DNA from 3 places in the Glaciimonas sp. Gout2 genome. Region 1 is predicted to be linked to each of the others. Evidence: predicted binding sites of a transcription regulator. Region 1 holds the regulator's gene; each other region holds the start of a gene.
The links. Region 1 encodes sigma-54, which starts transcription at its own class of promoters, with help from an activator protein. Its sites were predicted from a motif close to TGGCANGNAANCTGCTTT; they were not measured.
Positions count from the first base shown of each region.

Region 2: a site for sigma-54 is predicted at 5,045-5,062, ahead of adh (aldehyde dehydrogenase). Genes of this name have one in related genera too.
Region 3: a site for sigma-54 is predicted at 1,614-1,631, ahead of QN379_RS18740 (PEP-CTERM sorting domain-containing protein). Genes of this name have one in related genera too.

Region 1 covers NZ_JASJXA010000004.1:120,582-131,177, reverse strand. The annotation lists gene QN379_RS05200 (S8 family peptidase) at 1-389, shown strand, start outside; gene QN379_RS05195 (KpsF/GutQ family sugar-phosphate isomerase) at 714-1,766, shown strand; gene QN379_RS05190 (HAD family hydrolase) at 1,766-2,338, shown strand; gene lptC (LPS export ABC transporter periplasmic protein LptC) at 2,335-2,937, shown strand; gene lptA (lipopolysaccharide transport periplasmic protein LptA) at 3,011-3,550, shown strand; gene lptB (LPS export ABC transporter ATP-binding protein) at 3,552-4,304, shown strand; gene QN379_RS05170 (RNA polymerase factor sigma-54) at 4,331-5,818, shown strand; gene hpf (ribosome hibernation-promoting factor, HPF/YfiA family) at 5,952-6,305, shown strand; gene QN379_RS05160 (DUF4197 domain-containing protein) at 6,673-7,371, opposite strand; gene QN379_RS05155 (deoxyguanosinetriphosphate triphosphohydrolase) at 7,657-8,838, opposite strand; gene aroKB (bifunctional shikimate kinase/3-dehydroquinate synthase AroKB) at 8,860-10,596, opposite strand, start outside.
Region 2 covers NZ_JASJXA010000003.1:6,000-16,595, forward strand. The annotation lists gene eutC (ethanolamine ammonia-lyase subunit EutC) at 150-998, opposite strand; gene QN379_RS03725 (ethanolamine ammonia-lyase subunit EutB) at 1,080-2,483, opposite strand; gene QN379_RS03730 (DUF779 domain-containing protein) at 2,833-3,231, opposite strand; gene adh (aldehyde dehydrogenase) at 3,447-4,967, opposite strand; gene QN379_RS03740 (ABC transporter ATP-binding protein) at 5,725-6,468, shown strand; gene QN379_RS03745 (metal ABC transporter permease) at 6,465-7,370, shown strand; gene QN379_RS03750 (metal ABC transporter substrate-binding protein) at 7,608-8,516, shown strand; gene QN379_RS03755 (2-hydroxyacid dehydrogenase) at 8,657-9,589, shown strand; gene QN379_RS03760 (C40 family peptidase) at 9,755-10,264, opposite strand; gene QN379_RS03765 (acetylornithine transaminase) at 10,320-10,596, opposite strand, start outside.
Region 3 covers NZ_JASJXA010000035.1:3,103-13,698, forward strand. The annotation lists gene katG (catalase/peroxidase HPI) at 1-544, shown strand, start outside; gene QN379_RS18740 (PEP-CTERM sorting domain-containing protein) at 750-1,517, opposite strand; gene QN379_RS18745 (hypothetical protein) at 2,359-2,709, shown strand; gene QN379_RS18750 (hypothetical protein) at 2,964-8,009, opposite strand; gene QN379_RS18755 (tannase/feruloyl esterase family alpha/beta hydrolase) at 8,924-10,596, shown strand, end outside.

The DNA.
Region 1 (10,596 bases):
ATGGCGGCAAGCTAGCTTATAGCTGGAAAGTATCGCCTCCACTGGCATTCATAGCGGATGGCGCGCAACTCACTTTCACTGCTCCTACACTGGCACAGGAGACACAGTATCACTTCACCGTCACCGCAAATGACGGAAAGTTGAGCGCGCAGAAGAACCACACCGTAATAGTGAAAGCAGATGACGTTGCACCAATACCAGTGGAAGAATGCAAACCATTGTGGAAGCAAAGTCAGAGCTATCAAGGGGGAGATATGGTCCAGCATAACGGTCGCATCTATCTTGCAATGTGGCATTCGCAACGGGAACCGGGCGATCCGGCTTATACCGATACCATCAATCAAGGTTGGGGCTTTGAGTGGGCTGATCGTGGGGCATGCAACCATTAATGGTTTGATTGCGCTGTCGTGCTGGTACGCAATCTCGCTCATCAAGTATTCACCCGGCATCGCTAGGCGAGCCTGCGATGGGCAGGATAAGCATCTAATACTGTGTAACAGCGCATAGAAATGCGTCAATCCTGATGTGGAAAACATGTTTGCTTAGTTATTGCTCAACAATTGTATTATTGATAATTAATTTAATAATTAATTTAATAATTAAAATGATTATCCGACACTGTACGCAACACCACCGTGCAATATGTCGATATTAATTGCACCATAATGACACTGGCAAGTTTTTTGCTTTAGGAATTCGTTTATACTTTCGAGATGAGTGTAATCCATGCCAAAATCTTGCCAAAATCTTTTAACGCCAAACGAGCGCTTGAGCTCGCGTGTCAAACGCTACAAATCGAAGCGGATGCAATAATTGCGCTAAAAAACCGTATTTCTGACAGCGCCGGGATGTCTGCCGACAGTGCAATGGGGGCCATTGAAGCTCCCTTTGCGCAAGCGGTCGCACTATTGTTGAGCTGTACCGGTCGTGTCGTTGTTTCTGGTATCGGCAAGTCCGGTCATATAGCCCGAAAAATTGCCTCAACGCTGGCATCGACCGGCACACCGGCCTTATTCATTCATCCCGCCGAAGCCGCCCATGGCGATCTTGGGATGGTGACAGAAAATGACGCTTTTATCGCTATTTCCAACTCCGGCGAAACCGCCGAGTTAATGGCGATCGTGCCGATCGTTAAACGCATGGGCGCGACGCTAATTGCCATGACCGGCAATGACCACTCTTCCCTTGCACAGTTAGCAACAGTTCATCTCAACGTCAAAGTAGACCAAGAGGCGTGCACCCTTAATCTTGCGCCAACTGCAAGCACTACCGCGACCTTGGCGCTAGGTGACGCGCTGGCGGTAGCATTGCTGGATGCGCGTGGCTTTCGTGAAGAAGATTTTGCTCGCTCCCATCCTGGCGGCGCGCTCGGCAGACGCTTACTGACCCACGTGCGTGACGTTATGCGCAGCGGTGCCGATATTCCTGCGGTCACCGCAGAAGTATCGTTATCGGCAGCATTGCTCGAAATCACACACAAAGGTATTGCCATGACGGCAATCGTGGACGATAAATTTCACCCTGTCGGCGTATTCACCGACGGCGATCTGCGACGCCTAATTGAACACGTACAGGACTTTTCCAAGCTGACAATTGCCGACGTGATGCATGCTAATCCGCGTACTGTTGGCCCTGACCAATTGGCAGTTGATGCTGTACAAATCATGGAAGAGTTCCGAATTAACCAGTTGCTGGTGGCAGATGCCGATGGCAAACTGGTCGGTGCGCTACATATTCATGATTTGACCCGTGCCAAGGTGATTTGATGGTAGCCGCCCCCAATACTATTAACATACCCGCAGAAGTCATGGCGCGCGCCGCCCAAATCAAGATGATGATTTTTGACGTCGATGGCGTGTTGACCGATGGTGGCATATTGTTTGGTCCCGACGGAGAGGCAATAAAACGTTTCAATGTACTCGACGGACTCGGCATCAAATTACTCCAACAAGCAGGGATTATCACCGCCATTATCAGTGCGCGCAGCTCAGCCATCGTCAGCCGTCGGGTGAGCGATCTCGGCATTACGCACGTCTATCAAGGCGCGCATAACAAAAATACCGCATTTGCCGCGTTATTGGCCGATACCAACCTTACCCCAGATGTTTGCGGTTTTATTGGCGACGACATCATTGACCTGCCTATTTTGACGCGTACCGGTTTTGCTGTCAGTGTCCCCAATGGTCATCAGGAGGTCAAATCGCGCGTTCACTATGTTACGCAGGCAAACGGCGGGCAAGGCGCTGCGCGTGAAGTCTGTGATTTAATTCTGCGTGCGCAAGGCAAGTACGCCGCCGCTTTGGCACAGTATTTGACCGGCGTCATAGAGGCGGCATGAAAAACCTGCGGTCAACTTTTCGCCTACGCTTCATGCTGCTGCTGACGGTGTGTGTGGCACTCACTCTCGGTAGTTTCTGGATCATGGAAGTGATGCGTAAAAATACAGAGCAATTATTGCCGGGTGCGCCGCGTGTTGCGCCTGATTATTACGTCGAAAATTTTAATTATGTGCAACTCGCACTTAATGGTCAGCCACGCTACAACATCTCAGGTCAACGCCTGACGCACAATCCCGCCGACGATTCATTTGACGTGATTCTTCCCGTCATTCGTAGCCTTGATAAACAACAACCGCCGATGACCTTGCGCTCCAATACTGCCAAAATCGAAGACAACAACAGTAAAGTGAATATGTACGGCAATGTGAACGCAGACCGCTCAGCGACGCCAAAGTCGTCAAAGCTTCATTTGCAGTCCGAGTACCTTCAGCTATTGCCAGATGATGACATTATGACAAGCAACAAAGCGGTCGAAATCACGATCGATCAGTCGAAAATGACCGGTGTTGGTATGTATGCCAATAATGCGACTATGCAATTACGCCTATTAAACAATGTCCGTGGCACCTATCGCGCAACACCGCGGCAGACTAAATAACTCACATGATTACCGGATAATCCTATTGAAGCCATTGTTGCTTTTAGTGCCAGTATCCCCTTTCAGGATTTTTATGAAACGTATTCTATTTTTAACCCTACTCGCGCTGCAACTGACTTGTATTTCAGGTGCCCATGCTGAAAAAGCTGACGCAGATAAACCATCCAACGTAGACGCAGACCAGTTCACGCTGGACGACGTAAAACAAGTAAAGATATTCACCGGCAAGGTGATACTGACCCGCGGCACGCTGATCATGAAAGCCAACAAAGTCGTCGTCACGACGGACCCATCAGGCTATCAATTTGCCACCTTATACGCACCTCCCGGTGGCTTAGCCACGTTTCGCCAAAAGCGCGACGGCGGTCCTGACTTATGGATCGAAGGTGAAGCTGAGCGAATTGAGTACGACGATAAAACTGAAATCGTTAAATTATTTTCGAAAGCGCAAATGCGACGTCTGCAAGGGACCAAAGTCACCGATGTTGTAAACGGCGAATTCATCTCTTACGATAGTCGCGTGGAGTTCTACTCGGTCAGTAACAATGTTTCCGGCAATAGTCAACCTGGCGCGGGCCGCATCAAAGCAGTCATCCAGCCGAAGAGTAAATAAGATGACCTCTACAAATTTAAGCACCTTGATCGTTAAAGGGCTGCAAAAAAGTTATGGCGCGCGCCAAGTAGTCCGCGATGTCTCTTTGAAAGTAAATAACGGCGAGGTCGTCGGCTTGCTTGGTCCTAACGGCGCTGGAAAAACGACTTCGTTCTATATGATCGTCGGTCTGGTGCCATCGGATGGTGGAACAATTGATTTAGATGGCGTTGACATCTCGCGTTTACCGATTCATCAACGCGCGGTGCTTGGTCTGTCTTATCTGCCGCAAGAGGCCTCTGTTTTTCGCAAGCTAACGGTCGAAGACAATATTCGTGCGGTACTTGAGTTGCAGCGGCCAAACGGCAACGCACTGACTAAAGATGAGATCTCGGACAAACTCGATTCGCTGCTGCAAGAATTGCAAATTGAGAAATTGCGAGAAAATCAGGCGTTATCTTTATCCGGTGGTGAACGACGACGTGTCGAAATCGCCCGCGCTTTAGCCACTAATCCGCGCTTCGTGCTTCTTGATGAGCCGTTCGCCGGTATTGATCCTATCGCCGTTATCGAAATTCAACGTATCGTCAGGTTCCTTAAAGAGCGCGGCATCGGTGTCTTGATCACCGACCATAATGTGCGCGAAACGCTCGGCATTTGTGACCGGGCATACATCATCAACCAAGGTAGCGTGCTAGCCAGCGGCAGTCCAGACGACATCATCGCCAATGAATCTGTGCGACGAGTTTATCTGGGTGAACATTTCCGCATGTAACGGATTCAACGGATTCCCTAGCGCCCATGAAACAATCTCTTCAACTCCGTACCTCGCAGCATCTGGCGCTAACCCCGCAACTGCAGCAATCGATTCGATTGTTGCAGTTGTCTACGTTGGAGTTACATCAGGAACTCGAACACATCCTTTCGGATAATCCGTTACTGGAACGTCTAGACGATCCTTTGGATAATTCAGTGCGATTACTCGCCGACGGGGCGATCAGTACCAGCGCCTCAACAATGGATGCGCCACCTGGTGACAGCGAAGTAAGCAGCTCGCCTACAGAGCCCGAGGGCGGTGGTGAAGCCCCTGAGTCTGGCGAAAACAATCAAGAGAACGGCAATACTGACAGCGAATGGAGCTTTGACGACGTTTCCCGAACCTCCAAAGCCCCAGATGATGAGGATTCACGACCACAATTAGAAGCCTGCGAATCGACGTTGCGCGAACATTTGCTCAAACAAATGCGTGAAGCTGTTGATCAGCAACGCGACCGTGCATTGATCGAGTTGATCATTGATGCGCTTGATGAAAACGGCTACCTGGAGGAATCACTAGACGATATTTTTGCACGTCTTCCAGAGCAACTTGATATCGAGATCGAAGAATTGTCGATGGCCTTGAAGATGGTCCAAAGCTTCGACCCAAATGGTGTCGGAGCACGCAACGCGTCAGAATGCCTCGCATTGCAAATCAAAGCATTTCCCAAAGTAGCGTTCGTCACACGCCGACTGGCACTAACAATCGTTGAAGGTTATCTGACCTTATTTGCCCAGCGCGATTTTAATAAAATCAAAAAAGCGCTGGAGTGTGATGATGAAGATTTGCGCGAGGCACAAATTATTATCAAAAAATGTAATCCTCATCCCGGCGCGACCTTTGCTGGCGGTGCGTCAGATTATGTCGTACCAGATGTAATTGTCAGAAAAACAAAAAATGGTTGGCAGGTAATGCTCAACAATGACGTTATGCCAAGGCTTCGAGTTAATGCTCTTTATGCCAACATTCTCAAGCAGGGCAAGAGCGAGGGATCACTTAACTCGCAGCTACAGGAGGCAAAGTGGCTGATCAAAAATATGCGTCAGCGCTTCGATACCATACTGCGTGTAGCGCAGGCAATTGTTGAGCGTCAACGGAATTTTTTCTCACATGGGGCGGTTGCTATGCGACCTCTTGTGTTGCGCGAAATAGCTGATACACTAGGATTACACGAGAGTACTATCTCACGTGTAACTACTCAGAAATACATGCTCACCCCACACGGGATGTTCGAATTAAAGTATTTCTTTGGCAGCCATGTTGCTACAGAGGCAGGTGGAGAGGCTTCCTCAACGGCGATACGGGCGTTAATCAAACAACTGATAGGAGCGGAAGATTCTAAAAGTCCTTTCTCTGACAGCAAGATTGCCGACATGCTCGCGGAACAAGGTATGGTAGTGGCCCGTCGCACCGTCGCAAAATATCGCGAAGCTTTACGAATTCCGCCGGTCAATTTGCGTAAATCTTTATAGCTGTTTGCTTGTTTGCACAAACGTCGCTGTGTTCTGACTGATTGATTTATGGTTGATGAATAAATTGGTGATTCAACACTGAATTAATCGTCCAGGTCCGAACCGCCAACGACACACTTGATAGGAGCGCTGTATGAATTTCACAATTAGTGGGCATCACCTCGACGTAACTCCCGCCATTCGCGAACACGTGCTAAGCAAATTGGAGCGTATCAAGCGCCACTTCGATCAGGTCATAGATATTAGTGTGATCCTGACGGTAGACAAAATCACAGAGAAAGAAAAGCGTCAAAAAGCCGAAATTAATCTGCGCGTTAAAGGCAAAGACCTGCATGCCGAGAGCATTGCGCATGACCTTTACGCCGCCATCGATTTGTTAATCGACAAACTCGATCGACAAGTGATTAAATATAAGGACAAATTGCAGAATCATCAACATTCGGCAATCAAGCATCTACCTGAGGATTTGCCCATCGCAGCAACGTGATGGACGGGGTTCTCTAATGCGGTCAACGTAAGTATTGCTCAATAAATAAATTGAAAAATACTATACTGACAAATGAGCAAGGGCGCAGTTAATGCGCCCTTTGTCATTTTAAAATTATATAACTTACACACGCCCTGCCCGAATATGTTCGTAACACTTTGCATCGTTTAGCAGTGTTCGGAGGCATCGCCGAATGTCTCGAATGTCTCGAACGCAACCGGGTACACCTCAAACAGCGGCCAAAACAAATAACTAAGCAAGAAGCTTTATAACGTCACTCTCAAAAGAGTTTTCATAAAGTCGCCAGACCCGTAACTTTCCCAATTCGGTCCACATCAAAAATACCATGACGATGGTATGCCGCAGCCTATTGCTTTAATGCGCCAAAAACTTTTCCGATAATTGCACTGCCAGCACCGATCGGATCACGTCGAATCGCTTTTTCCTCTTCCCCTATCATGTAAAACAAGCCATCCAAGGTGCGCTGCGTGACATAGCCTTCAACAGTCGCCGCCTGACCTGGCACAAGACCCGTTTTACTGACCAATCCCATCGTCGAATTGTATTGTGTGGATACACCGTTACGGTCGGTGATTTTCTTTACTATCGGGAGAAATTTTTCTCCTAACGGGGTGGCAGTTTTCTCTCTGAAAAAATCGGTTACCGATGTGTCGCCGCCACTCAGAATATTCTTCGCATCCGTGACCGACATGGATTTCACCGCATTCAGGAGCAACGGCTTCGCCAATGGCACGGCAGACTCTGCGGCATGATTCATCGACACGACCAGATCATCCAGTTGTTGGCCCTTCCCTGTCATTTTAAGCAGCGGTCGTGCTTTCTCTAGCATCCCTGGCAATCCGATTTTTACTTTATCGTTATTTAAAAATCCGTTTTCGACGCCCAGCTTGGCAACTGCAACGTCCGCGCCTTTATTGAGCGCCGCCTTCAGTCCTGAGTTGGCATCCTGATTGCTCAAATCCGCCAAAGAAAATGCCATCGCGGCGGTAGAGACTAAAGAGATCACCAGACCTAAACGTAATGCCGGTTGAAAGATAAATTTCATGTAAAGTCCCTTTTATAAAGACGAAAAAGCAAACAAAAACACGCGCAAAAATATATAAGAAACATCAGCTGATCACTTCGCCGATCATCCTGTCAATGCAGCCATTGATCCAACTCAATAAAAACAGCGGTGCATTTTTATGTTCGTATGAGAATAACGCGACGACATGTATTGACAGAAAGTACGATAAGACGTTCAGATATCAAAACGTATATTGCTATGTATCATCGCATTGATATCTGCTGCGCCATCACGCAATGACGTAACGCGATTCAACAAAGGAGATTATAAATGTCCATCATCGACCAGAAACAACCGGCGATGTTCACGTATTGCATAACGATCGGTCATCCCCGCGATGTAATCGGCGACTTGACGCGCTTGCAATTGGACACTATCAACCTGTGGATCAGGGAGCCCTTGCTGCGTAACAGCTTGTATTAACTGATAATCCGGCGGCAGCAAAGCCGGTTCATTAACAAAGCAGTCAAATAACTCCACCACGATCCGCCTGGCCTTGCTGGTCATCCGATTGACTAGATAATGGCGATAAAGATTTTCACGCAAGAACTGTTTCAGTGCAATGGCCTCACGCGCCATTGGGTCCGAGAAAGCAATCAGTGGCGCCGCATCCCGCACGTCATCGACCGTCTGCGGTGCAGCAGCCTTAATGCGTTCACGCGATGTATTGATTAAATCGTTGATCAAGGCATTAATCATGCGGCGCACAGTTTCGTTGATCGCACGGCGTCCACGTAGTCCGGGAAAAGTCGTTTCGACCTCGCGATTATGACGTGCAAAAAAATCAATTTGCATCATCTGGTCAAGTGTCAGCAGTCCCGACCTTAAGCCGTCGTCAATATCGTGATTGTTATAGGCAATTTCATCCGCAAGATTGGCAACCTGCGCTTCCAGGCTGGGCTGTTTGCGCTGGAGGAAGCGATGACCAATATCGCCCAATCTTTTGGCGTTAGCCACTGAACAGTGCTTCAAAATACCTTCGCGCGTTTCAAACATCAAATTCAAACCGTCGAATGCGCCGTATCGTTGCTCCAGTTTGTCGACCAGTCGCAGACTTTGCAGGTTGTGCTCGAAGCCACCGAAGTTATTCATACAGGCGTTTAGGGCATCTTGTCCAGCATGCCCAAAAGGCGTGTGACCAAGATCGTGCGCTAACGAAATCGCCTCCACCAGATCTTCGTTCAGTTGCAGATTGCGGGCGATAGAGCGGGCGATTTGAGCAACCTCAATACTATGCGTCAGCCGGGTACGAAATAGATCACCTTCGTGATTAACGAATACCTGCGTTTTATATTCTAGCCGACGAAAGGCTGTGCAATGGACAATGCGGTCACGATCACGTTGAAACTCAGTGCGGGTGTTGGGCGCAATTTCGTCAAACAAGCGTCCCCGTGATGTCGCTGAATGTGCAGCATACGGTGCAAGAGACGCTTCTTGATTTGTCATGGGACGGCGCTAAGCGGGTTATTAAGCGATGGATTTAGGGGGATTAACGGACGGATTAATTGATGGGTTAACCGGCACAGTCGATAATTGTTGTATCGTCGCCAATAGTGGTTCCTGTGGCACCGTGCTAACCAATGATCCACCCAGTTGATTCATTAAAATGAATTTGATTTGACCATCTTCGTTTTTCTTATCGACCTGCATCAACTCAAGCCAGCGCCCTGCACCAAGATTCGGCGCGGCAGTTGGTAAGCCCGCCGCCCGCACTAACGCGCTCACGCGATCACGTGCAACGGCATCGATATAACCCAGACGGTGTGATAATTCAGCCGCCATGATCATGCCACAGCCGACCGCTTCGCCATGCAACCATACGCCATAACCCAGACCGGATTCGATAGCGTGACCAAAAGTATGTCCAAAATTCAAAATCGCTCGCAAACCACCTTCGCGCTCATCCTGTCGTACCACATCAGCTTTGATTTCGCATGAGCGCTGGATAGCGTAAGCCAGCGCTGCGCTATCGCGCGCCATCAATTTGCCAATATTCGCCTCGAGCCAATCGAAAAATGCGGCGTCAATTACCGCGCCGTATTTAATAACTTCCGCCAAACCGGCAGATAATTCGCGCTTCGGCAATGTTTGCAGTGTTGTGATATCCGCAAGTACCGCCTGAGGTTGGTAAAAAGCACCGATCATATTCTTGCCAAGCGGATGATTTATGCCGGTTTTGCCACCAACGGATGAATCAACCTGCGCCAGCAAAGTAGTAGGAATTTGCACAAACGGCACGCCACGCATATAAGCTGACGCCGCATAGCCAGTCAGATCCCCAATAACGCCACCGCCCAGTGCAACCAATGTTGTCTTACGATCACACTTTTCACTCAATAAGCGATCGAAAATCACCATCAGATTGGTCCAGTTTTTCTCTTCTTCACCATCTGGCAGAATGATTTCAACAACCGACTTGCCTGCCGAAAGGAGCGATGAACGCAACACATCCAGATACAGCGGGGCGACTACAGTATTGGTGACAATAGCAACCTGCTTGCCCTTGACCAGTCGGGCGATCAATTCACCATCCAACAACAACCGCTGTCCGATCTCTATCGGATAACTACGCTCACCTAACTCAACTTGCAAGCTGACGGATAAAGTAGAAGTTGCTGCGTATGGAGATGCATTCAAAGTATTTTGTTGATTCATAGAAAAATTGGTAGAAAGATGGTCGCTTGAGGATACCGCGTTTGTAGCAGTCAGATCCGTTGCGTTATTGTTCATTAGCCCGACATGCTCATCGACGTTGACACGCGTCATATCAAGCTGAGACAAAATGCTATGAACCAAAAATTGTACGTTAGGACGGCCCGTATCAATGATGATATCGGCAATTTCCCGATAGAGTGGATCGCGCTGGCGCGACAACTCCTCTAGCCGTCTGCGAGGATCAGCTGTTTGCAATAAAGGACGATTTTTATCACGGCCTGTACGCTGCAAAATATGATGCACACTGGCGCGCAAATAAATGACAGTACCACAACTCTTTAACAAAGCCCGGTTGTCCGGATTTAAGATCGCGCCCCCACCCGTTGCCAACACGATATTTTGACGTGCAGTCAGATCGCGGATGACTTCTGCTTCGCGCTGACGAAAACTCGGCTCGCCTTCAATCTCAAAAATCAATGGAATTGAAGCGCCAGTACGCGCCTCAATCTCATGGTCCGAATCGATAAAAAGTTTGTTTAGTTTTCTCGC
Region 2 (10,596 bases), on a different contig from region 1:
CTGGACTTTATTATTCGGCAATAAATTCTAATGTTATCTGCCATCCCGTTATTCGCTTGCTTGGTAGTTTTACCATCTCACGCTCTAATACCTTCGCCTCTTTATCGATATAAATACGTCAATATGATTGGCTTACAATTGATTTTCCGTCACTCTTTTTCTATTAGAAAATTACGTGATGCCGGTTTGAGAGTGGGATCGTTGATAGTGCCATCTTTCAGCGATATCCCGGTTAACTGCCGACTGAATGCTTCGGATAGCAAATAATGTAGTTTACCTGCTGCGTCTGGATAGCTTAATCCGGCAGGGCGGATATTTGATATGCAGTTTCTACTTTCATCGGTCAAGCCCACATGCGGTTGCCATGTCAGATAAATGCCCATGCTGTCTGGCGAGCTTAGACCGGGGCGTTCGCCGATCAACACTACGACCATCTTTGCGCCTAGCAATTCACCAATCTCATCGCCAATAGCCACACGTCCCTGACGTACGATTGTAAAGGGTGCAGTTGACCAGTTTTCGGCTTTTAGCAACGGCATGAGCGTAGCAAGAAAAGTTGCTGCATTTTGTTCAATCGCCAATGCAGAAAGGCCATCGGCAATTACGAATGCCAGATCAACGTGCCGCTGGCTAGTGTGAGTTTTTATGGTGGTTGAATCTTTAAGCGGCGCTGATAACGCCTCCAGAATCTGATGCGAAGAAGGGGACAGTTTTCGACCAAAATCTGGTCGCTGCAAATAGCTATCCCGGGTTTGAGCGACGCTTGATAAGGTAACGCATGCATTCTGTTGACTAACGCCGCAGTCAGTTAGCGCTTGCGCCACTTTTTCGGTATCCAGCATCTGATGCACGGCGTCACGCGCCCTTGCATGGGCTAGCTGAAAGTCCAATTGAACGGCAGTTGGCAGACTTATTCCGGCACGGCCGAGCGCGATCCTTGCGCTCGTAAATTGGCGCAGGAGTTGCCATGGATTGGTAATAACCGTTGGTTTAGTCATACTTAATTAACCCGTTTCTGTCCTTCGTTTCTGTCCTTATTATCTCGCCGCTTGCGGGAGTGCGGTTGTCCAAGTGCGCTATCACGGCAGACGCAACAAGGCGTGTTTAAACGCCGGTGGTAGTTCCTCTTTAAGCATTAACGTGCCATCGCCGGAAAATATTTGCATGTCTTGCAGCCACTTTTCAAATTCGGGCGCTGGCTTTAGCCCCAATACGCGTCGGGCGTAAAGTGCGTCGTGGAATGAAGTCGATTGATAGTGCAGCATAATATCGTCCGATCCGGGCACACCCATGATGAAATTGCAACCGGCTGTGCCCAGCAATGTCAGCAAAACGTCCATGTCATTTTGATCCGCTTCGGCGTGGTTGGTGTAGCAGACATCGCAACCCATCGGCAATCCTAACAACTTCGCGCAAAAGTGATCTTCCAGACCGGCGCGGATTATTTGCTTCCCATCATATAAATATTCAGGACCAATAAAGCCAACTACTGAGTTCACCAGAAGCGGTTTAAATTTTCTGGCAACCGCGTAGGCACGCGCTTCGCAGGTTTGCTGATCGATCCCATGATGGGCGTTAGCCGACAGGGCGCTACCTTGCCCGGTTTCAAAATACATGACGTTGTTGCCGATGGTGCCGCGTCCCAAAGAAAGCGCTGCTTGCTGCGCCTCATCCAACAAATTCAAATTGATCCCAAAACTTTGGTTGGCTGCCTCGGTGCCAGCAATCGACTGAAATACCAAATCCACGGGAGCGCCGCGGTTGATCGCTTCTATCGTGTTGGTGACATGCGTCAGCACGCAGGATTGAGTAGGAATGCGGTATTGTTGAATGATCTGATCCAGCATCGATACCAGTTTGATGACTTGCCCGACGTTATCGGTGGCCGGATTGATACCAATCACCGCATCGCCGCTGCCATACATCAAGCCGTCTAGAATGCTAGCGGCAATTCCTGTGGCGTCATCGGTCGGATGGTTCGGTTGCAGGCGGGTCGATAGACGGTTAGCTAGTCCAATGGTATTGCGGAAGCGGGTGACGACGCGACATTTTTTGGCAACCAGAATCAAATCCTGGACGCGCATGATTTTTGAGACCGCTGCCGCCATCTCCGGCGTGATGCCGGGCGCGATCGCAGTGAGTAATAACTCTGTGGCAGCGTCGCTCAGAAGCCAGTTGCGGAAGTCGCCAATCGTTAAGTGTCGGATGGCGGCGAAGGCATTGGCATCGTGGTCATCGATAATCAATCGGCTGACCTCGTCGCTTTCGTAGGGGACCAGTAAATCGTTAAGGAATGTGGTTAGTGGCAGCGCCGCCAGAGTCATCTGTGCAGCGACACGCTCTTCGGCACTGGCGGCAGCGATACCCGCCAGATGGTCGCCCGAGCGTGTGGGAGTGGCTTTTGCCATCAGGTCTTTCAGGTCGCGAAATTGGTAGGTTTTAGTCCCTACCACGTGACTGAACCGGACAATCGGACGGTGCATAGGCGGCCTGTTTTACGTTTGAAAAAACGTGCGGTCCAAAGCGGAGCCGAACGACGTATTTACAGAGATTAGCAGAGATAAGCCGATATTAGCTGATATAAACTAAAAGTTGGCCGAGGATGCCAACGGCAATAGAAGCGCGTTGAACGTCGCGCGTCGTTTCTTTGGCGTCGATGTGGCTTTTTTAGTATCATCGGGGCGGTGATTCACGCGTGATGAATGAACCACAATTAACAAACCATGAAATACGGCGACTAATACTGAATCGCAGGAATTTAACGACCCGGCTTGGTAGCTGCTGATCGGATTTTAGCTATCGTCAGTCCGGACCAGACTGCTTTAGTTTGGGTCAGGATACTGTCTGTTTTCCAAGCAGTTGGGGCAACTTTGCCAATGCATCGTATTCCTCATCGCTAAACAGCCTTGATCGCGTCAAAAAGCGACGTCCTGATCCGTTGTCTAGTGAGAACATGCCACCGTTGCCATTGACAACGTCAATGATTAATTGCGTATGTTTCCAGTATTCGAATTGCTCGGCGCCGATATAAAACGGTTCACCATCCAGTTCACCCAAATACACATCTCCGTCGCCAACCTGAAAATCGTCTCGGGCGTAACACATGGGGGCACTGCCATCGCAGCAGCCGCCGGATTGAAAAAACATTAGCGCACCATGTCTTTTTCTTAGCGTTTGTAGCAATTCTAGCGTCGCTTCAGTCGCAACGACTCGGGCGGGGGTAGTTGACATAAGAAAGGCCTTTCGTGAAAAATAGGACTTACGCAAATCCGCACCAGCGGCGCTATGCTTCACAATTTTATAATGCGGCATAAGCTTCGTAAAATAGGGGCGATAAACCTGCTACTGAGCTGTTGCTGGGACGATTTTGCGTAAATCCTAAGAAAATTGAACTCTGCCTTAACCGGCGGTAAAGCAGAGTCCACATTACAATCTAGCAGCGAACTTTAGAAAAAGCCTAAAGCGTTAGGGCTATAACTGACCAACAGATTTTTGGTTTGTTGATAGTGATCCAACATCATCTTGTGATTCTCACGACCGATACCAGACTGCTTGTAACCACCAAATGCTGCATGCGCAGGGTACAGGTGATAACAGTTAGTCCAGACCCGACCCGCTTGAATCTCGCGACCCATACGGAAAGCACGTGAGCCATCGCGTGTCCACAGCCCTGCGCCCAGACCATACAATGTGTCGTTGGCGATTTCCAGCGCTTCTTCTTCGTCTTTGAAAGTCGTGACAGACAACACAGGTCCAAAAATTTCTTCCTGGAAGATGCGCATTTTGTTATTACCTTCGAACACGGTTGGTTCCATGTAATAACCCGCATCCAGATCACCGCCATGTTGCGTGCGACCGCCGCCGGTGAGCAACTTGGCGCCTTCTTGTTTGCCAATGTCGATGTATGACAGAATTTTTTCGAGCTGTTCCTGCGATGCTTGTGCACCGATCATCGTGCTCATTTCGAGTGGATTGCCTTGCTTGATGGCTTTTACGCGTTTTAATGCACGTTCCATAAAGCGGTCATAGATCGATTCTTGAATCAACGCGCGTGATGGGCAAGTGCACACTTCACCTTGATTTAGCGCGAACATGGCAAAGCCTTCCAGGCATTTGTCAAAGAACGCATCGTCCTGATCCATGACATCAGCAAAGAAGATGTTAGGCGATTTGCCGCCTAGTTCCAGCGTTACAGGGATGATGTTTTGCGATGCGTATTGCATGATGAGGCGGCCGGTAGTAGTTTCACCGGTGAAAGCGATCTTGGCAATCCGCTTGCTCGAAGCCAACGGTTTGCCTGCTTCCAGACCGAAACCTTGAATAATATTAAGCACACCCGGTGGCAACAAATCTTGCACTAGTTCAATCCACACCATAATCGAGGCTGGTGTTTGTTCAGCTGGCTTAAGGACGATGCAATTGCCTGCCGCCAACGCCGGTGCCATTTTCCAGACTGCCATCAATATTGGAAAATTCCACGGAATGATCTGACCAACGACGCCCAAAGGCTCATGGAAATGATAAGCGTAAGTTTCTGCATCGATGGTCGCGACAGTGCCTTCTTGGGCACGGATGCAACCGGCAAAATAGCGGAAATGATCAATAGCCAATGGAATGTCGGCTAATGTTGTTTCGCGCAGAGGTTTACCGTTGTCGATCGTTTCGGCAATAGCCAGCAACTCCAGATTAGCTTCCATCCGGTCTGCGATTTTAAGCAGGATGTTGGCGCGGTCGGCAGGTGAAGTCCGGCCCCAGGCACGCTTAGCGGCATGTGCGGCGTCTAATGCCAGATCGACATCTTCTGCGCTGGATCGTGCTACTTCGCAAAAAGCGCGACCGAGAACAGGACTAATGTTTTCAAAATACTCACCCTTTACCGGTGGGACAAATTTTCCACCGATGAAATTGTCGTAACGTTGCTTGAAGGGATTTTTAATGCCTAGTTTGGTGATGTCTGCTAGATTCATGTCGTCCTCCGAAAGGGATTTTAGTTAATTGATTACCAAGTTGGCGTTAGGCCAAGGTGCAACAGGCACTCAACCTATTTGCAAAGGTCGTGCCAATCAATATTCCGCAGATTATTAGCCGGAATTTTTTTGCCGTAAATCGCTGAAAACCCGCATGGATATTAACTATCACCTATCCGTTATGGGATAAATTTATCAGTTTCAAATTGCCCATGTCACAAACATAAAACCACTGCTGTTTTATTTTGGAACACTCTTGCATTGGCAGTGTTCCGAATTTGAACTGCCTTTGAAGTGATGCAATTTTGATTAATGACAAGTGGAGAAGTTCAGTCGCTTTGTATTCGGCAACGATTGGTTTGACACAAAAAAAACAATAAAATGTGGCGGTTAAAACCACCAAATGCAACTTGGTTGCACTATAATCGGCACGCTGCAACTAGGTTGCAATTGGCTTTCATCTGATTACAAAGAGCAACTAGTGGGCGAATGTAAAGAGACCATAGAGCAAAAATAGAGCCGGTTCGGACTTGGTTTTGCCTTGGGTTTGCCGCGGTTTTGCCCTTTTGTGGCCCGATCGTGTCTAAACAATTTGTTGTAAATATAAAGCTAAGATGTCGATCAAATCGTCCTCCCTTATGAATAAAAAGCGCAGTAGTATGCTGGCGCGTTCGGCATGGTTTCGACTAATGCTGGTACTTCCCGTGTGCGTTTTATTTTGGGTTGGCGTCTGGTGGGCACTGGCGGGAGCGACAGGATGAAACCGGCAGTAACGTTGCACAACCTGACGGTCGCCTATCGTCAGCATCCGGCTTTGCACCATATCAGCGGAAGCTTTGAATCCGGTTCACTGACCGCGATTATTGGCCCGAATGGTGCAGGGAAAAGTACCTTATTGAAAAGCTTGCTAGGATTGGTTCGCATCGATAGCGGTCGCGTCGACATCAGCATTGCGCGCAAGCGTATCGCGTATTTGCCGCAGCAAGCTGAGATTGACCGCGGTTTTCCAATTTCAGTGATGGATTGCGTATTGCTGGGCTATTGGCAAAGTGCCGGGTTATTTGGTGGGATTACGAAGGCAATGTCAGAAAAAGGCGATGCCGCCTTACATGCGGTTGGCCTGGATGGATTTGCTGATCGCTCCATTGGCAGTTTGTCGGCGGGACAGTTTCAGCGTGTCTTGTTTGCGCGGATTTTGTTGCAGGATGCCGAGCTAATTTTGCTCGACGAACCGTTCAATGCCGTGGATGCAAAGACGACGGAAGATTTGCTGGTGATCGTACAGTCATGGCATGCGCAAAAGCGCACCGTGATTGCTGTGTTGCATGACAACGAACAGGTGCGCCGCTATTTTCCCCAATCGGTATTGCTGGCACGGCGCCTGGTGGCATGGGGTGACACGACACACGTATTAACCGACGATCATTTGCGGCTGGCTAAAAATATGCCTGAAGCGCAGGATCCGAACGCACCATTTTGCCAGCCGGAGACGACGGCATGAGTTTTTTCTCCCTGCATTGGTTGACCACGTTTTATCAATTTACCTTAGCGCCATTTCAGGAGTTTGCCTTCATGCGGCGCGCTCTGATCGGTATTCTGGCGCTTGCGCTCAGCAGTGCGCCCCTTGGCGTGTTGTTGACGTTGCGCCGGATGAGTCTGTTTGGTGATGCGCTTAGCCATGCCGTGCTGCCGGGTGTCGCAGTCGGATTCATGTTATTCGGCTTGTCGCTGCCAGCGTTAAGCATCGGTGGCTTTCTGGCTGGCGTGATTGTGGTGGCGATTGCCGCGTTGATCAGTCGCCATACCGATTTAAAGGAAGATGCCAGTCTTGCGTCGATCTATTTGATCGCGCTGGCACTGGGCGTGATGCTGATCTCGGTCAACGGCTCCAAACTAGATTTATTACATATTCTTTTTGGCAACGTACTTGGGGTCGATCGCGAAGGCTTGTTTCTGGTCGCCGGTGTCACAACGATCAGTTTGGTAGTAGGTGCCATGATGTATCGCGGGCTGGTATTGGAAAGTTTTGACGCCTCGTTTCTGGCGGCTTGCGGTGTCAAGGGCGCACGTGGTGCACTATTCCAGCAACTATTTTTGATGCTGGTAGTGCTCAATCTGGTGGCGTCTTTTCAGACGTTGGGTACGCTTATGGCGGTGGGATTGATGATGTTGCCAGCAGTTTCTGCGCGTCTTTGGCATGATACTTTGCCCGCACAATTGCTCAACAGCGCTTTGCAAGCGGCAGCGGCGGGTTATATCGGTTTATTGTTATCGTATTACACATCAACCCCTTCCGGTCCGACCATCATTGTCTGCGCCGGTGGACTGTATTTGATCTCGTTGCTGATCGCACCGCGTGGTTGGTTGGCAAAATTATGGAAGCGACCGCATCGGCTTGCCTGATTTGCGAACAATTACCAGGAGCGACTTGTCAGTTGACGGATGAAAGCGGAACGTAAAAATAATCGACCAGAGTCAATTTTGTGATCGGTTTGGTTGCCGATTTTTCGAGGTTTGACGTTTAGTTCTCGATGGCGCTCTACGCCAGCTCTTTCTAGTTTTGTGTTTTGTGGGCCGACGTCGTCGGCCCAGCAGCGCCGTGCCTAATAGTTTTTGATTCCAATCCTCAAGGAGTATCGCATGATGCGTTTTAAGCAATTTCTATCCATGATGATGGCGGCGGTTATAGTAACGATAGTCAGCAGTTCTGCATCGGCGGCCACAAAAATGCCGGTCGTGGTGAGCTTTAGCATACTCAGCGATATCGTCAGCAATGTTGGCCGGGAACACATCAGCATATCGACGCTGGTCGGGCCGGACGAAGATGCGCATGTATATGCGCCGACGCCAAAAGACGTGAGAACATTGGCGCAAGCAAAGGTCGTGGTCATTAATGGTCTTGGTTTTGAGGGCTGGATTGAGCGGCTTGCCGATGCGGCAAATTACAAAGGTGCAGTAGTGGTCGTTAGCAATGGTATAACAGCCCGTCAACGCCCGGACGGCGGCGATGCCGGGCATCATCTTGATCCGCATGCATGGCAAGATCCGGCTAATGTGATGGTCTACATCCGCAATATTGTTGCCGCACTGAGCAAGGCTGACCCAGCCAACGCTACAGCATATAAAAATAATGGTGCCGAATATACGCGCGCATTAGTGGCACTGGATAATTGGGCACAAGCGCAATTTGCGCAAATTCCCGACGCACGCCGTAACGTGATCACCTCCCATGATGCATTCGAATATTTTGGCGCACACTTTAAGGTACGTTTTCTTGCCCCACAAGGCGTTTCAACCGAAAGCGAACCAAGTGCCAGAGATGTCGCGATGCTGATCCGGCAAATCCGTGAGGAGCATAGCAAAGCGCTCTTTTTTGAAAATATGAGTAATCCGAAGCTATTGCAACAAATCAGCGATGAGGTTGGCGTTAAGCCTGGCGGCAAGTTATATGCGGATGCATTGTCGCAGGCTAATGGGGATGCCCCGACCTATTTGCGCATGATGCGTTTTAATGTGGCGCAAATCATGGATCGTCTGAAGCAGGAGTAATTTGCAATGCACCACCGTCAAGTCACTACGCCATATTGCGCGTCTTTACGGTAGTCGTTCGGAAATGATGGCGCCAAGCAGATGTGACGATTGAACGGTAACATACTGACTTTCGTTAATGCGCCAAAATGCCCGATATTATGAAACCCAATCTGCTTATTCTCAGTGCTTTTTCCGATGAACATCTGGAACAGATTAAACAGGGTTACGAGGTTTTATACGCGCCGAACCTGAAGCAGCGCGCCGAAGCGATTACTACCAACGGAATACACTTTCAAGCTGTGCTGACAATCGGCAGCATAGGATTAACAGCGGATGAAATCGCCGCGATGCCAAAGTTGGAACTGATCTGCGCATTGGGTGCCGGATACGAAGAAATTGACATCGCGGCCGCTCGTGCGCGCGGGATCATCGTCTCGAATGGTGCTGGTACAAACGACGCGTGCGTTGCCGATCATGCAATGGGATTGTTGCTGGCGGCGGTGCGTGGGATTCCGCAACTGGGCGTGGCGTTACATCAAGGCATTTGGCGGACTGCACTACCATTGCCAGCAAGCGTATCGTTCAAGCGGCTTGGAATTCTGGGGCTTGGCACTATCGGGAAACAAATTGCCCGGCGTGCACTCGGATTTGATATGGAAATCGGTTATCACAGTCGCTCGGTTCGCAATGATGTGCCGTTTACCTATTTTGATTCGTTACTAGGCCTGGCCCAATGGGCTGATTTTTTGGTGGTGGCGACACCTGGAGGTAAAGCAACGCGTCACCTGGTGAATGGTCCCGTCCTTGATGCGCTTGGGCCAACTGGCGTATTGGTCAATATCGCGCGCGGAAGTGTGGTCGATACAGAGGCATTATCGCAAGCATTGCGGCAGCACCGCATCGCCGCAGCCGGTTTAGATGTGTACGAGAGCGAACCATTGCCGCCGCAACAGTTGATGCACTTGCCGAACGTGGTGTTGACGCCGCACGTCGCTGGTTGGTCGCCGGAATCGGTGGATGCGACGGTAAACTTATTTCTGGAGAATGCTAATCGGCATTTTTCCGGTCAGGCAGTATTGACGCCGGTCTAAGAATCTATCCTGATACATCGATTGCGCTCGGGTATGATGAATTGTCGAGTTGGGTGTTGATCAATCCTCTGCTGCGACTTCTATGAAGTGGAAGTAATTTCAATTAACTTGTGATCGACACCGAACCAAACCGGCTCATCAAAGCGTTTCACTACTTCGTCCCACTTAATCAAAATACCGCCGCACCGACTCAAAACGTTGCGCATAATATTTGGTCTCGAGACGATCTATTCTGACTTTGCCGTTGGTTGATGGCGCGTTAATAAAACGGCCATCGCCGATATAAATACCAACGTGCGAAAACGGCCGATTCATCGTATTAAAAAATACCAGATCACCCGGTCGCAATTCACTTTTTGGTACTTCTCTGCCTTGTCGGGCGATGGTTGCTGCGCTGCCGGTCACATTGAGGCCGGCAGCCTGTTTGAAGACATAACTGACCATGCCACTGCAATCGAGTCCCGCTTCAGGATTTTTACCGCCGAAGCGGTAATCCGTATCAATCAGCCCGAGCGAATAAATGACGATTTCGTTGCCCAAATCACTCGGTGCAACATGCGAGTTCATATAGGCGCTGCCAGACTGCGGATTTTTGCGAATGTTGTCGCCGCCGCTTCCACACGCTGCTAAAAGCAAAGCGCAACAACATATACAAAAAGTTTTTACTATCGTCATAGGACGCCCGAAGACAAAGGTCATGGCACTCACTCAGCTGAATGCAAACCGCATTCTAAGCAATATTCAATGCGGCGGTTTTATTTTTAATTTGATCCAGTACATCCGACAACATTGAAATCATTTGATCTATTTCTGCAATCGTGACATTGAGCGCGGGCATAAAACGCAGCAAATCAGGGCGCGGCGAGTTTAATAATAAGCCGACTGGACCCATATCGCGTGCGATGTCGACGATTTGCGGACCGATATCTTTGCCTAATTTGAGTGCGCGCAGCAACCCTTCACCACGCTCACCGTTCATGCCATATTTCTCAGATAGTTTGAGTAGT
Region 3 (10,596 bases), on a different contig from region 1:
CGACATCACGGTTCCCTTCTCGCCAGGGCGCACAGATGCTTCACAAGAGCAGACCGATGCGCACTCATTCGCGCCACTGGAACCAGTAGCAGATGGGTTTCGCAACTACCTCCGCAAGGGACTTGAAGGATCAGCGGCTGAACTACTGGTGGATCGGGCTAACTTGATGACGCTCAGTGCTCCCGAGATGACAGTACTGATCGGTGGCATGCGCGCGTTGAATACAAACTTCGGACAAACCAAGCACGGGGTGTTGACCAAACAGTCCGAAACATTGACCAATGATTTCTTCGTGAACTTGCTCGACATGAGCACGAAGTGGCAGAAGTCAACTACGTCTGAAGGCGTATTGGAAGGGCTTGATCGGGCAACAGGCGAACCCAAATGGACAGGTACGGTGGCTGATCTCGTGTTCGGCTCCAACTCCCAACTGCGCGCTATCGCCGAAGTGTATGCCAGCAGCGACGCGCAGCAAGCAATGGTGCATGACTTTGTTGCAGCCTGGACTAAGGTGATGAACCTGGATCGTTACGATCTTGCTTGATTGCAGATAAAAGTCCTGCGATTTCACTGACTAATCGCGCGATAGTTGGCTATGCAGCTATGATTAAAAAGCCCCGAAATTCGGGGCTTTTTTTGTGCGGTGGGAACAGAAAATTATACCGACTGTCGCTGAAAGAAGAGTAAAAGGACTCAACCGGTTGTGCTGAATCCTTTCATCTAAATTGCAAATTGCAAATTGCAATCGACTATACTTTACGACGACGGACAAATACTAAACCTGCTAACGCAACACCAAAAAGTGCGATCGAGCCTGGCTCGGGAACAGCGGTTCTTTCAGTGCCAAGCCACGAAACTATATTGTTAGCGAACGCTGCATCGTCTGCGCCGCTAGTACCGTCTGCACCAATAGAACCATTCTGCCAGTTAGTATCACCAATGAACAGAAGCTGTCCAAGGCCAACGTTATAAACGGCCGCCATACCATTTGCCGTTAGCAACGTCGGGCTCGCTTTCGTTGGATCGACAGCTGACCAGGTATTGAACTTTATATTTGTGACACCGGCCACCAATGCGTTGCTCCCTATAGTTGCATAAGTTCCGTTATCACCGCCGGTATGGATATCTGCAGCGCCAAATAATCCCAGGATGGAGGCTGTCGACACTGACCACGGCCCAGAATCAGAACGATCAGTCACATACACGGCACGCCCACCAGAGTTCAAAAAACTGAGCAGGTTGCTTTGTTCCGTGCCATTTAAAACATTTGTACCGCCATTCATCCATAGCCCAGTCGCAGAACTCACAGCGCTTGCACTGTTGAAATCTGTTAAAGCAACCGTGTCACCAGCTGCTGCAAAAAGGGCGTCAAAGCCCGAACCACCACCGAGGCCACCAAAACCACCAACACCCGAGCGATATCCAATAACGGATGCGCTGGCAGTGCCAACTAGCAGGACACTCATTAACGCCGCAGCTCCGAGTACTTCAAGCGTTCTTTTCAAAAAAATTTTCACTTTTCATTCCCTCAAAATATAAACTCAACTCCGAATAAATCCACGTCTTATCTTATTCAACGAGGATATTGGCTTCACATGCCGATATTCAGAAAAATAGGAAGAACTATGCCAAAACTCTGAGTACGGAGCGTTTTTTGGGTGATTCTCTTTAAGAATCATCTACTTATCTATAACCTCTACATCAGCGCGATTGAGATGTCTGGACAAGCCTGACGCCGAATGTAAAAAATTCCGACACGTTGTTCGTAGCGCCCTGCACGCCCTTCCCCGCTAAGTGATTGATCAATATATCAATGTCTTTAATCACCAGAACTGTCGATGACGCGCAACTAAGACGAATCCAAATACAACACGTCGTCATTTTTGCGAGATAAACACAGGATTGATTAAAGTCATGCCATCAAAATATAAGACATCGCAGCCAAAGCTTTACCGAAATTGTCAGGCCTTATAAAGACGCCATTGGATAAATAAGTCGATCAACGTACCGCCCTGCCGCCAAACAATCAAATCTTCGCAAAATCACACCAATGCTCTATACTGTTTTCGTCCCTACAAAAAAGGGAACGGGTTTAGCAGCCTGACTTATCCAAAGTGCACAAAAAAACGGCGCACTGCCGTTTTTTTGTGCACTCACCTTTGTTGCGCCTTTTTGGGGGGCAATGGTGGGGAGGCTTCGGCCTGCCGGTTGCTTTGGATACTGGTCTGCTAACCCTGCCATTTGCCGCCCACCCCGTTTAGCAGCGGGGCGCGGTTTCATCCTATCCAAGGAGTCCGCAATGTCTCGCACCACCACGTCTAACCTCGCCCACCCGCAATTCGTCACGGCGGCACAATCATGAGCAAGCCGCCAATCACGCCATCCGACGAAGCGGAATTTCCGGAGGCTTATCACAAGCCATTTTCATGGCTGCCTTCTCACCATCAAACAAATCCGCACGCGCAGTTTTTTGCCATGACGGTGGACGTCTGCGAAGGTATCTCGACCTGTATTGATTTGGCGCATTCAAGCAATTCGGATAGAGATACCGATACGGCACCGACGCTCGATATCATTGCCACGGAGCGCTTGTTGCGGCTCGCGTTGATGTCATCGCAGATGCTCACGGAGATGGCTGCGCGTCGGATTGATGGAATGAGCGATCGTGCTAACGTGCCAGCGGCATCAGGCTCTCCCTTAGCTTCTTGATTTGACGCTCCGATCATAGTTGTGATCGGGGCGTTTTATTTACTGGCCATCACGCGATGGCGCTGACGTTTAGGCCGTGGGGTGCCTGCGCGTCCAGCACAGCAAGATCAAGTTAGTCTGAGCTTCAGAAATCATTCTGTACACAAACAAAAGGTCAGCAATGTCGCCGCCCTTTTGCGCAGCCGTCAAATAATTCTGCGGTGACCTCGTGGGTTAAACCCAAGCGATATATCTCAGAATATTAAACTTGTTGTTTAGGGTGTGGTATCGCTACTAGTTTCAAACAATTCACGTACCAGAAGTTTTGTGACTCGAGCATTCATATCGTCAGGTGAAGCGTCGCGCTTATGTCTCAATTCTGCTTGTTCAGCACCTGTTTTGGGTAAAGCTTTTGACATATGCTGAAGCCATGCGACAAATAGATCTGGCATCATAAATGCTTTAATTTTTTCATCAGCCGGCCCTTCGAACACTTTTTTTATAAAGCCCCTAAAGCGCTCATGACTAATATGCGTATTGACACCCTCAGGTAAATACTGACTGAAGCTGGATGGCAATACTTTCTGGAAATGCCTCAGAAAACTCCTTTTTGCGTGAGATAGTCCTTTCACATATCTCAGAAATGCGGCCGGCGAACTGAGTAACACGTCTGCTTGCCGACGTAGCCCGTTTTCTGAGCAGTACCCATATTTTGATCTGTCGCCAGTTAGATAAATTTCCTGTTTACCGTCGGGTATTGCTAAATGTGATATCTCATGTTGTAAGGTTTCCTGTAAGGCAGTGGGGTGATTGATTGGTGATAAAAATGTTGTAGTCGTTAGATAAAGCTCACCCCGTTTCAGGCCATTTTCGTGCGTGTAGGCTAAAACCTCGTCGGCAAAGAGTGCCGTTTCTTGAGGAATGCCTTCTATGTGTTTTTGCATGTTATATCGATACCGTATCCCCTCTGGGCTGACCAACGGCGAGATAATGCGTAATTTATCGATACGCACTGGGGCAGCATAACCCTTAAATTTTGAGAGTATTCGTATGATTTCATCTTTGTACCCTGACGTTATCTTTTCCGGGGCAACGTGAAAATACGCAGCAACTTGCTCCCAAAATGATTCAGGCGCAATCTTTGACCAGTCCAGCAACTGTCCCGTAAGTTCATGGCTGTTGGCATATGCGGCGCTAATATCATCGGCAAAGTATGGTCCAAAAGTATGACGTATTTCGGACAAACCTTTCGCGCGTATCTCGAATGTCCAGCCCGCAGCCCTGGTAACCTCTGAGGTTAAAGGAGGACCAAATACCCTTTTCCATAAGCGCGTTGTGATTCTTTGTTGCGGTTTGACATAATTGATTTCGTATTCGTCACTTAACTGATTCAACGTGTTTACTTTTGTGTTGTAAATATCTTTCAGTTCACTAAAGGTCCGCTGGTTATTGCAAAGTCTTAGGCTCGACTCACAGATATCTTGCAACACCGCGGCCTGCCCTCCAAAATCATCATTGGGCTCACGTGCGAGCCGTAACTTCATTTCGCCCCAAAAATTCGTTAGGCTTAGTAACCGATCTTTTGGTATGCCGTCACCTCCCCATTTAAACGTCTTCATTTCGTTGATTACCCTCGGCGACATTAATTTTTCCCCTTTATTCATTCTCGTGGTTAAAATGAAAAAAAGTTGTGTAATGTGCGGATTATTGTGAAACAATTTTCGAATTTTTTCAACGTCGCGACTCATTTCCAGTCGCAGTAACGGACGCTCATAATAAGGACGCGTTTCAACATCCATTGCAACAAGCTGGTTTATTGCCTTTGTACGCGCGGACTCTCGCGGTAGGGGGGCGATCTTAAAGTTTAGCGCACTGCAACTTGCTTTGGGACCTTCGGGTGGCGCTCGCCTCGCCCTGCATTGTTTTTCTTCAAATTCACCAGCAGAAAGTTCTTCGAATGCATTTTTTCTGTCTGGGCCATAACGATATTGGGTCTTACCGCTCTTATCCTGAAAGCTGAGGACAAATTGATCAGGATTAGAGTTATCAATGTACATCGTCGATGTTGACCAACCTTCTGGTAAGTTGAATCCTTGTTCCAAGGCTTCGTTAAAAGAGACAATAGTCTCAGGAAGACTGGTGACAGGGGTAATCAAATGATTATTTGTTACGTGCCAGTTAACGCCGTCATATTTCATATCAAGGCGTAAGTCTTTTGGAATACCTTCTCCCATAATACGACGCTCCCCGTCGGCTTTGATTTCCTTCTCCAGCAAATAGAATTCGCCTTTAAGCTGTATATACTCGCGGTCTCCTATGCTGTAGACACCGCGCTCTACCTGCTCCGGCGTATGATCAAAAAAACTCTGATACTCAACTTTGCGTACCCCGTTGAGACGTTTGTTGTCATACAGCATCTCAGCTATGCCTGCCGAAGATACGCGTTTTGGAAAGTTTTTTATGAACATCCACAAAATTTGTGGATCTTCATCGATCAAATGTCCATATCCCTGAAGCCATTGCTCAGTCTGCAATTCCAATTTTTCTTCCGATTCATTCCAGAGGTAACTCACTCTTTTTCCTGAATGATCTAACGCCATAACCAGATATATCGGCCCACCATCAGACTTCTGGATGAGCCCTTTGGGAGATAAGTTGTGCGGCACATTGAGGGTATTTCCCTGAACTGAAATTTTGTTCGGGAGCGCCTCGACTATGACGGGCGCGGTATCGAAAAATTCGGAAATACCAGTTCTAAAGTGTAAATCTTCAGGCTTTGTAGCGACGTGCGCGCGCTCCCCCGGTTTGATTTTTTCATCCGCCAGATCGGCCACTGGGCCTGTTTTTGGCATTTGCTCTGATAAATGCTTTTCGACCTGAGATGTCGCAAATTCGTCTGCACTTCCGTAGTTAAAAGCAGCTCGAACAGACGGTATAAGGTACTGCGCCTCGTTTATTTTAATCAATCCGGTGAAACAAAATAGTGCATCTGTTCCTATCGCCATTCCTTGTTCCGCTCGTCCCTCATCGGTTTTTGCGGGCAGTGCGATCATTTCAGCTGTATCAAGGATGGCGATCACGCAATTACCCTCTGGAATCAATCCAATAATGAATTTTCCAAGCGCATAAATATTAGAATGAAAGATTTCTTCAGTCCAGGTCTGAGGATGCGGTTGCGAGGGCGACGTCTGTGGAATTCTTTTATGAATTGCTGCGGGAAATATCTGTAATTCACTCACCACGAAGGCGATTTCGTCTAGATTTGTTGCAAAACCAAAGATCGAGGGAGCCTCGAAGGTGGTGTGATCGGACGGAGGGAACCGAATGCCGCTTGTGAAGCTGGCATGATGCTTGTTCACATACTCCGTGACCCCACCAGCTTGCTGTATTTGCTCCGTAATTTTGGAAACAACGGGTGCCCCCCATGAGCGCTCTTCGGAAAACAAATAATAGTCGGAAGATACCGCGTCGTTTATCGATCCGGTTCGTATGATCAAGCCAGATGTTGCAGTAAATGCAGCTTTATAAGAGATATCAGCGTGTTGCGCGTCATATAAAATTACTCTTGGTAAAAACACTTCCAAATGAGCAACCTTACCTGAACGAATTAAATTATTACGATCGGTTATTGGCAATTGCGCCAAGCCAAAATTATATAAATTATATTTACTGAGTAAAAGTTCTTCTAACGCATTCTTCGATTGCTGTTTGTGAAGCACATTTTCAGTACTCCGATCATTAATAATCCACGAGAAATGCTCCCCCTTTTCCTGGACTGCCTGCATGAGCCGGATCTTTGGAAGTAAGGGTGTCATCAGAGAAGCTAGTCCGGATTTCATCCGCTCAACATGACTTCCAAGACGTTCATTTGGCGTATTTTTTGTAAGCGAATTACAGAAACGTATCAGTGCAGGCGCTGTTGTCAAAGGCCATGCCGCAGGAGACAAATCGATCAAACTATGCAGTCCCGCTTCACGCAGAGCGGCGGGAGTAAGAGCTGACCTGAATTTTGGTGGGAATTGATTAATAAAACCCGCGCCTATGCTCATTAATGTGCCATCGTAACTTAAGTAGGTCGTGTCACGAAAGTCCGGGTCATCAATATTAAGTTGCGCGCTGAGCAAAGGATCAATCGCACGCAATGCCGCCTCGACAAACCACTTTGAGAGCGTGTTCAACCAGTGACGATCGGCGGTATTGAGTAAGGGTACGTGCAGCTCTAGCCGCTTACGAATCGCTGCTTCGGTACGCACAGTAAGCTTGGACAATGCATCCAGCGTTGGGTTAGTTGCCAGTTCGGTGGTCACGCTACTGTGTATGAAATTTTCTAAGGCCTGATCGCCTGATGGCCCATTTATCTGCGCTAAAGCATTGAAGAATAACTGCGCAACCTCGTTCCGCAATTCTGCTTGCGGTCTGGCCGCCTGGGGTTCCGCGGGATCATACGCAGAAACATGATTATCATCCTTGGGATGCTGGGCTTGCATCGCGTATTGCAACACCGTGTACTCGTATTGGTCCACAATTGCATCGCCCCCCCATGTGCGTGATATTAATGGTGCGAACGCGTCCAGGAGTTGATAAATATCTGATTTGTAATTCTGGCGTTCAAGTGCCAGTCCCTTCAATCGTTCGTCCTGCGGAATATTCGCAGGCCAGCGGTGGTAAGCGTTTATCCCGCTCACGATTGCTCCCGTGTCGATCAAAAAATAAGCATCACTTATGTTAAAAGAAGGTTTTGCAGTGTTGGTGATATCGGAACCAGAGGAAGATTCGACAGTTATGTTGGATAGTGCGGTAGAAGTACTTTCATTCCCATAAGGAAGCTCTATTTTGTGCTTTTCGTTACTGGGCCTCCAATAGGCTTCATTAAAATCGTCAAGTCTAGCGCAATCAACACCCGTCATCCGAGGCTTCGGCCACGTCGGCAGGCTGTCGTATACATACTTTCCATACGTTAGCAGGCCGTTTCCGATTTCTCCCAATGAGGGGAGATGTGAGGTCGCGACCGCAGCCGTACCATTGTTCGGGCCTTTAACAGGCGTAGGCAGATTAGGGTCTATAGTGGTATTCGGAAAGCCAGAAAAACGCGTTCCCGTCTGCGCACAATACACTTTTAATAATTGCGCTGGTTTACATGCATTTATCGCTAATAGGACTGCAAACGCGAATCCTGTTTTGTTGATCGGTTCTGTGGTGGCCCGTGCTTCAACACCAGAAACCAATTCAGGAACATCATAAAACTCAGCGTAACCAGCTCGCAATGCATTCATTTCAATTTCTATCTTTTTTTTATTTATTTCTTCGCTTTTAATTTCCATATCAATGCGTTGCCTGCGCGTTTGCCTTGGCGCTTTTGCATAATGGGATGCCTTCACTTTATGCGGTGATGCGTCAAAACCGTTACACCTTGTGACGCGAGCGCTAAATTCGGAAGCAGTACCGTGACGTGTCGTGGAACTCCCGAGAGAAGTTGAAGGCGTTCGGGTAGGAGTGATACGAAACATGAGCATCCTTTGATGAATTTAATGACAGTTAACGACAAACAACTTAGAGGCTGTGAACACTGACTTTTCTACACCTATTACGGCAAATTAATGGTGCATTTTGTGAAGCCATGTCGGTAAAAACTGTTTGGTAATAGCTGAACGAAGATATAAAAATGAAGCTGATGCAGGCTGCTTGTCTCTCGCAAGGAAAAAACCGCAACTACATCCTGCTAGACACAAACGACAACAGCTCAAAGCTACGGTAGGGTAATCATTTAATGCGTTTGCTTCTCTAAATTATCACCGCGCCCTTTATCTGTCGCTAGGACAAGAACGAAAGTTTGATTTGTCATATCCTAGAGCGTTCTGACACACAAAAAACTGCAAGCCTTTCCTAAAAAAATAAGATAATAAGAGAAACAAAAAGGATTTCGCCACAGATAGGTGCAGGCCATCCCGTTGCGTTGGTCGCTTCCGTGAGCCAAGTCCGCTTCCAAACCATTTAAATCCTTCGGTCATTGCATTGCCAGAACTCAATTGAGTGCGGGTGTGCACAAGTGCACCTCAACGTGAATACAATCTGCGTGTTTGTTGAGCCATTTGGCGACATGCCGATAAAGCGCGAAAGCATTATCAATTTAAACATAACTGTTTTACGATAAAGAAACTTGGCTGAGAGCGAGTCGGGACGATGGTATCTTTAACGTGTGGACTATAAAAAATTCTTCGAGATTGAGAGACAGCACATGAAATTACGAAGTAGCCAATCTTTTGCACGACTATTAACGTTAGCTGCGATGACAAGTCTGGGCGTCGCAGGATGCGCTGGAGGTCATATTGACCGCCCTTCCTCACCCGCTAAGGTTACCTTGGCCTGCGCACAGTTAAACGGCATGAACATTCCCGCTACGTCAATCGGCTTGCCAACCACGGGCGCGCTGGTTACCAGCAGCGTAACCGTTCCCGCATCTGGAGCCGGTCCTGCCGCAGTCGGAGAGTATTGCAAAGTGCTTGGCGCTATCCATCCTTTGGACGCGCACGCGCCCAACATTCAGTTTCAGATTAACCTCCCGACCAACTGGAACAGCAAAGCAATGATGTTTGGAGGCGGGGGATATAACGGTACCATCGCGCAAGGAACCGGCAACGTTCCGGCAGGCCCTGTAGACCAACAAATACCACTTGGACGCGGCTACGCAACCTTTGGCAGCGATTCGGGGCATCAGGCGAATGCGAATGGCAGCCGCGATGGGACTTTTGGCATGAACGATGAGGCGCTGAAAAACTTTTCCAGTGATGCATTAAAGAAAACCCATGACACAGCGATCGCCATCATTAAAGCCCGCTATGCAACCCCTATTCAAAAGACTTATTTTGCGGGTGGATCAACCGGCGGACGTGAGGCCTTGATCGCAGTGCAAAACTGGCCAGCGGACTTTGATGGCGCGATCGTTCTTTATCCCGCATGGAACGCTGCCAGTCTGGATCTGCAATTCGGACGGATCACCCGGCAACTCTCTCAACCGGGCGCTTATCCTAACCGCGCCAAGCGCAAAGTTTTGTACGACGCCGCTATCGCTGCATGCGACATGCTCGACGGCGTCAGCGACGGTCTGATCAGTAACGAGCGAGCCTGCAACGCCATTTTTAATCCATCGAGAGCGACGCTAAACGGCACGCCGATAAGGTGCGAAGGCGGTGCCGATACAGGCGATACCTGTCTTTCCGATGCGCAGATTACCTCTTTCAATGTGATCAATACGCCACTTGATCTGCACTACACGTTGGCCAGCGGAGAAACAACGTATCCCGGTTTTAATACATGGGGTACGGATTTTGGGATTCCGGGCACGGCAGGCACTAAGGCGCTTCAGCCCACGGTGCTCACCCTTTCCCTTGGCATCGAACAACCAGCGAACCCGATGCCGCCGATCACGGCGACTTCCAGTCCTCCTTACAACGGCACTTTTTGGGATCAATGGGTCAAATATTTTGTGACGCGTGATCCTCAATTCAATTCACTAACGCTTGATCCCCAGAACCCCGGAGCATTACAGGCGCGCATTGTGGAACTGACCGAAATTCAGGATCTGAATAAAACTGATCTGTCTGCGTTCCAAAGCAAGGGCGGGAAAATTTTGATGGCGCACGGATTATATGATGCGTTGGTGAGCACAAGGGCCACCGAACAATACTTTTCCCGCGTGCGCAAGACGATGGGTGCAGTGAAGGTCAACAGCTTTATGCGCTTCTACGAAATTCCTGGCTACGGTCATGCGGCAAGTAGCGTGTTTAATGCGGCGTGGGATTCGCTCACAACGCTTGAAAACTGGGTAGAAAAAGGCACAGTCCCTCCAATGCAGATCGTCGCTGATACAGCTGGTGTCCCAGGCCGCACCAGGCCTTTGTGTGAATATCC